Regions from separate parts of the Marinobacter adhaerens HP15 genome, predicted to be linked through region 3. Evidence: predicted binding sites of a transcription regulator. Region 3 holds the regulator's gene; each other region holds the start of a gene.
What was found. The regulator sigma-54, encoded in region 3, starts transcription at its own class of promoters, with help from an activator protein. The targets are predictions, from matches to a motif close to ANTGGCATNNANNTTGCTNT.
Positions count from the first base shown of each region.

Region 1: a site for sigma-54 is predicted at 1,100-1,119, ahead of HP15_RS11540 (flagellar hook-length control protein FliK). Genes of this name have one in related genera too.
Region 2: a site for sigma-54 is predicted at 1,359-1,378, ahead of HP15_RS19780 (ammonium transporter). Genes of this name have one in related genera too.

Region 1 is NC_017506.1:2,437,417-2,439,587, forward strand. Features, by position in the region: gene HP15_RS11540 (flagellar hook-length control protein FliK) at 1-1,008, opposite strand, end outside; gene HP15_RS11545 (Hpt domain-containing protein) at 1,162-1,509, opposite strand; gene HP15_RS11550 (PP2C family protein-serine/threonine phosphatase) at 1,502-2,171, opposite strand, start outside.
Region 2 is NC_017506.1:4,243,110-4,245,280, forward strand. Features, by position in the region: gene HP15_RS19775 (lipocalin-like domain-containing protein) at 1-53, shown strand, start outside; gene HP15_RS19780 (ammonium transporter) at 72-1,280, opposite strand; gene HP15_RS19785 (flagellar motor protein MotB) at 1,503-2,171, opposite strand, start outside.
Region 3 is NC_017506.1:2,579,685-2,581,855, reverse strand. Features, by position in the region: gene hpf (ribosome hibernation promoting factor) at 17-325, opposite strand; gene HP15_RS12190 (RNA polymerase factor sigma-54) at 426-1,946, opposite strand; gene lptB (LPS export ABC transporter ATP-binding protein) at 2,103-2,171, opposite strand, start outside.

The DNA of each region.
Region 1 (2,171 bases), 140 kb from region 3:
CAGTCCCTGCTCACCCAGCATATCCCTGAGCCGGTGGGAATGCAGTTCAAGCTGGTCACGGACCACGGGATTGGCCGAATGGACCGTAATACTCGCCTGTTCGTTCTGCACCCGGACCTTGACCTCCATGGGGCCCATGTCCGGTGGTGTCAGGTGGATTTCGGCAACCGACATGTTGCGGGCCGTCAGCCAGCTGAGCTTACCCACCAGTTTGTCGCCCCACTCTGCATGGCCTACCGGCACATCAATGGACGTAGCATAACCTCGCAATGGCGCAGCATTCTCGGCCGTCAGTTTTGCTGCCCCATTGGCATTATTCGCCGCTTGCTGGGACACCAGATCCATGGCGGACTGGAAGCGGCCAGAATTGATCAACGAGCCGGAATCCGCATTGCGGCCGGAGTCGGTGAGCACTGAGGCCTTCATGACATCTGTCAGTGTCGCATCGCCGGAAACACCGCCGGATCCGGACTGAGCTTTCTGACCCGAGGCCCCTGTGAGAAGGCCACTGAACAATCCGGCAACGGAATTCGTCTGGCCCGAACCACCGGTGGCAGCGTTGACGCCGACTCCCGGCATTGTGGCTGACATGGCGGACTCACCGGCACCCCCGGCTTTTGGATTCAGCCAGGACTGCAACTCAACAAAGGTAAGAGGAAGCGCCGTCGGCTCTGATTTGCCATCACCGGCAACAGCGGCCTCGCCCGCGTCCCGTGATTCAGCATCCGTGGCAGCGTCGGCTTTTTCGCCACCCTTTGGATCAGCGTTCGCGTTTGCTTCCGTTTTCGTCTCTGAAGAAGTGTCCTGGGTCGCCCGGGATTCATCGGCAGATCTGGCCTCAGCGTTCCGATCCGCCCTCTGGCGATCGAGCCGCTTTTGCTCAGCCTGGGAGACAGAGTCAAAATCGCTTTTCCTGTCAGCCGGATCCCGGCTGGTTCCGGATTTTGACGGGCCGGGATCTTGTTGCGTCCCGGGCGCGGGGGTTTGGGGAAGAACCATCTGGGCCATGGCAACCTCTTGCCGCTTTTATCGCATTGTCGCCCTCACCTTGCCGGACCTGGCCGGTGCATGGGCGGTTAATCCACTCAATGCGAAGGACAAAGCAATTGTGATGCCAGCGCACACCTGCTTCACCTGACAAAGGGCCTGAATCGACCTGATTTACCCCACCATCAAGCCATCCAGGCCTGCGATTACCTGTTCGAATTCTTGGGCGATGTCATCCACTAATCCCGAGGCATCGTCCAGCCGGGACTCCTTTCCTGCGATTTCCGCCTTCAGGCAGAGTTCGCCAAGCCGCGGGGCGCCAATATTGATACAACTGCCCTTGAAGCTATGGGCCGTCTTGGCAAAGGCGTCACTATCGTCAGCCCTCAGGGCTTCTTGCAATCCCCGAATCCTGTCGCGGGAATCTGCAACATAGGTCTGTATCAGCACTTCGAATTCGTCCTCCATGACATCTCGAAGCTCAGCCAGTGCCTCCTCGTCCAGGTGTGGTTTATCAGTCATCTCGATTCTCCGCTGTACGGGCGAACTGCCAATCGTAGACAATTTCAACATGATTGCCCTGTTCATGAAACCTGATGGTCTCCGCCAGACGTTTCAACAGCAGCAGGCCCCGCCCTGCATAGCGCCCGCTCATGGTTGGGGAATTACCGGGGGCCACGCTGGGATGATTGTGAAAATCAAACCCCTGGCCGCTGTCCTCACAGATAACACGAAGCCGACCTCCATCCGGTTTCAGGGAATGGTGCAGTGTGAACCGGATGTAGTGACCCTCCACGTTGGCCAGGCGCCGATCGCGCTCCGCGTAGTAGCGGCCAAAGCCCTCCGGTGAGTGTTTCCATTCTGACGGGAGTTCCAGAACACCGTGCTCCAGCGCGTTGTTGTAGAGTTCCGCCAGCAGGGTATAGATTTCGCCGCTCTTCCGTCGAAGACCCGGCACCTCCATGCAGATATGAAGCAACAGAGGCAGAGGACTGAACTCGCCGAGAGTCCTTTCCCGGATTTCATAGCTGCAGCGCCATTCCGCCGGCCCGGCAAGAGCAGACGGTGCGGCACGATCTGGCAGGGTAGCCAGCCCAGCCTCGTCCATCATTTCCAGACAGCAGAGCGTCAGGTCATCGCCATCCTCAAAGTTTCCGGTGAACCGGTGAACCGCGGACATCATG
Region 2 (2,171 bases), 1.7 Mb from region 3:
CCGGCAGCCATGGTGGCGTGGGCTACATGGAGCTGACCGGATACGGAGAGTGAACTGCACCGTAACCGGTGTTACTCGACCGCGGTCGCCCCAATCCGGTGGATGCTCAGGTCCGCTCCGTTGAATTCTTCCTCTTCGGTCAGGCGCAGGCCTGAGATGGCGTTGATTGCGCCATAGACAATCAGGCCGCCGACAAAGGCCACAACCACGCCGGCCACTGAGCCGATGATCTGCGACACCAGGCTGACGCCGCCAAGGCCTCCCAGCGCTTCCTGGCCGAAAATGCCGCAGGCAATCGCGCCCCAGACACCACAGACACCGTGCAGGGGCCAGACACCCAGAACATCGTCGAGCCGTTCGATCTTGGCCTGTGCCCATTCAAACAGGTATACGAAGATGGCGCCTGCTACGCCGCCAGTCACGAGAGCGCCTACCGGATGCATCAGGTCAGAGCCGGCACATACCGCCACCAGTCCCGCTAGCGGGCCGTTGTGGATAAAGCCCGGGTCCTTGCGGCCCAGCAGCATGGAGACGAGGATGCCGCCGACCATGGCCATCAGGCTGTTCACGGCCACCAGGCCGCTGATGCCGTCCAGGGTCTGGGCCGACATGACGTTGAAGCCAAACCAGCCGACGGTCAGAATCCAGGCGCCCAGGGCGAGGAAGGGGATGTTGGAGGGGGCAAAGGCCACCACCTTGCCGTTGCGGTAGCGCCCATTTCGTGCACCCAGAACCAATACGGCCGCCAGGGCGATCCAGCCGCCCACCGCGTGCACTACAACGGAGCCGGCAAAGTCGTGGAAGGATGCACCAAACTGGTTCTCCAGCCAGCCCTGGAAACCATAGTTGCCGTTCCAGATCAGCCCCTCAAAGAAGGGATAGATAAAGGCGACAATCAGGCCTGAGGCAATCAGCATCGGGTAGAACTTGGCGCGTTCGGCAATACCGCCGGACACGATGGCGGGAATGGCCGCGGCGAACGTCATCAGGAAGAAAAACTTCACCAGATCATAGCCGTTGGCAGCGGTGAGCTCGGCGGCGCCGCTCATGAAATGGCTGCCGTAGGCGATGTAATAGCCGATAAAGAAGTAGGCCACGGCGGAGATGCCGAAGTCGGTCATGATCTTGACGAGGGCATTGACCTGGTTCTTGTGGCGAACCGTGCCAACTTCCAGGAAGGCAAAGCCGGCATGCATGGCCAGCACCATAATGGCGCCGATAAGGATGAATAGCGTGTTGGCGCTTTCGGTCAGGGTATGTACTGCACTCGTGATGTCCACGGGTTTTCGCTCCTGATGTTGTGTGTCCGGCCTCTATCGGACCGTTTACGTTGGCTTGTGCATTGTTGAGGTGCAGCTGAAGCAAGAGCTGTTCCAAAACAAGGCATATCAAGAGCTGAAGGGCAGTTGAGGGGGCTTTCAGAAATGTGAGGTACTATTTTCACTCTAATAATGCACTATTGCTGTGCGTTTTAGCGTGTAGCGCACCAAAATAGAGTGCGCTTACCAACTGATTTCGTTTGGTGTCGAGCTGTCGGATTCGGATTCGATCCCGAGGCTGGATTCGGTATCATCCGATTCGGACTGGATCAGTTCCCGAAGGCGTACTTCCTGTTCCTGCATCGGGCCGGAGAGATCAATGATGATTTCCACGCGCCGGTTCTTGGCGCGGTTTTCTGCAGAGGTGTTGGGTACCCGCGGCTTGGTATCCGCCAGACCGGTGACGGACAGACGCGTGGGTTCCACCTGGTCCCGGGCAACCAGAACGTTGGCAACGGCGGCTGAACGGGCGGCGGAGAGGTCCCAGTTACTGTAAAAACGGTCGGTCCGGATAGGCACGTTGTCGGTGTGCCCCTCGATCGTCAGGTCACCGGGAATGCCTTCAATCACCTCCGCCATATCCAGCAGCAGGCCCTCGAATTCCCAGGTCAGCTGAGCCGAGCCGGAAGGGAAAGAACCTTTTTCCTCAACCCGAATCACGATTCGCCGCTGATCCTCGCTCACATTGATGCGCCCATCCGCGATCGCCGGCTCCAGGACTTTCAGGATATCGTCCATGGTTTCCTGCATCTGTTCCTCCATGGCGGCTTCAACGGCCATGTCGGTGGGGCTTTTCAGGGTCTGGAGTTCCGGCGCTTCGTCCGTGGTGGTCTGTTTGACTTCGTTGACAAC
Region 3 (2,171 bases):
GCATGAAAACAGCGCGTTAGCGAGAGCCGTTTCCGTGCATCCGTTCTACATTCTTTTCCTTGTGCTTGAGGATCTGACGGTCGAGCTTGTCGATAAGGGCATCAATGGCCGCGTACATATCCTCGTTTTCTGCCTTTGCGTGAATCTCACCACCTACCACGTGCAATGTGGCTTCCGCAATCTGGCGCACCTTTTCCACTTCCAGAGTCACCTGGCAGTTACTGATGTGGTCAAAGTGACGCTCGAGCTTCTCGAACTTCTCTGAAACGTAATCCTTCAGTGCGGGAGTCAGTTCTACGTGATGGCCTGAAATGTTGAGTTGCATAGGCGTCTCCTGTTGTCATCATGCCGGCTCCCGGGAGCCGGTCTGGGTGCTGGCGCATTGTGCGCCGGCGAATACAGTGTTGAGTCCCGTCCCGGGGTATTCAGACCAGCCGCTTGCGTTCGTTGGACGGCGGAATGTGCATGGCCTCCCGGTACTTGGCAACGGTGCGTCGCGCAACCTTGATACCCTGTTCCCCTAGCATGGCTGCAATTTTACTGTCGCTCAACGGCTTTTTGGGTGTTTCGGCGGCAATCAGCTTCTTGATCATCGCGCGTATGGCCGTGGAAGAGCATTCTCCGCCCTCATCAGTGCTGACATGGCTGGAGAAGAAATATTTCAGTTCGAAAATACCCCTGGGGGTATGCATGTATTTCTGAGTGGTTACCCGTGAAATCGTTGATTCATGCATTTCCACCGCCTGGGCAATGTCCGAGAGAATCAACGGCTTCATTGCTTCCTCGCCGTAATCCAGGAAACCCTGCTGGTGCTCGACAATACGGGTCGCTACTTTCAGCAGGGTCTCATTGCGGCTCTGCAGGCTCTTGATAAACCACTTGGCCTCCTGCAACTGATCGCGGAGGTAGGTGTTGTCTGCACTGCTGTCTGCACGCCTTATAAGTGAAGCATAGCTGGCATTTACCCGGATGCGCGGTGCAATTTCCGGATTCAGCTCAACACGCCAGCGGCCATTGTGCTTGCGAACGATGACATCCGGAATCACGTAGTCGGGCTCGGCGCGATCAATCACGTCGCCCGGGCGCGGATTGAGGCCGGTAATCAACGCCAGGACTTCCCTGAGTTGATCTTCCTTCAGGCGGCTGCGACGCAATAGCTGGGCGTAGTCCCGGTTGCCCAGCAGGTTGATGTAGTGGGTGATCACCAGGCGTGCCTGGGCGAGCCAGGGTGTGTCCGGCGGCAGCTGGTTAAGCTGTATCAGCAGGCATTCCTGCAAATCCCGGGCAAACACGCCAGGGGGATCGAAGTGCTGGAGGCGATGCAGGACGGCTTCCACTTCATCCAGTTCAAGGGGGTCTTCTTCGTTCTCGTCCAGCAGCCCGGCGTGGATTTCTTCCAGGGGGCTGGTGAGATAGCCCCGCTCGTCCACGGCGTCCATCAGGGCGTGGGCAATGGCCTGGTCCCGCTCACTCAGGGGAGTCAGGTTGAGCTGCCATTCCAGGTGATCCTGAAGGGTCTCGGTGGGCGAGTTGCGGGTCTCGAAATCGTGATCGTTTTCATCGTCGTTGCGGGCTGCCGGGGCAGGGGCGGACTGGTAGATGTCATCCCAGGCCGTGTCGACCGGCAGATCGTCCGGAATGTTATCCGGAATCTCGTTTTCCGACGACCAGTCCGGGCCGTTCTCGGATTCGTCCCAGTCGCTGGACGGTTCCGGCGTGGTCTCGGCAGCAGACTCGGCCGCATTGGCCTCGCGCTCGTCACTCTCGGTGGACGTGTCGGTCTGATCGTCGTCCTCGGATGTCTCCAGCATGGGGTTGGATTCCAGTGCCTGCTGGATTTCCTGTTGGAGGTCGAGGGTAGATAGCTGGAGAAGCCGGATCGCCTGTTGCAGCTGGGGTGTCATGGTCAGGCTCTGACCCAGCTTTAACTGTAAGGAGGCTTTCATAACCATGGTTCAGGATCCGTCACTCATCAGCGCTTTGTGTCATAGGTCTTGAAAAAATCTTTATATGCCGGTTACTTGCCGCGGTTTTCTTTACCCTAGCAAGTTCTTTGCCGAGTTTACTTGCTACAGATCATCAAAACAATGAGCCATTCACTGTCACAGCCTGAATTCGTCCCCGAGGTAGACTTCCTTGACCTGTTGATTGGCCAGGATCGCATCGGCATT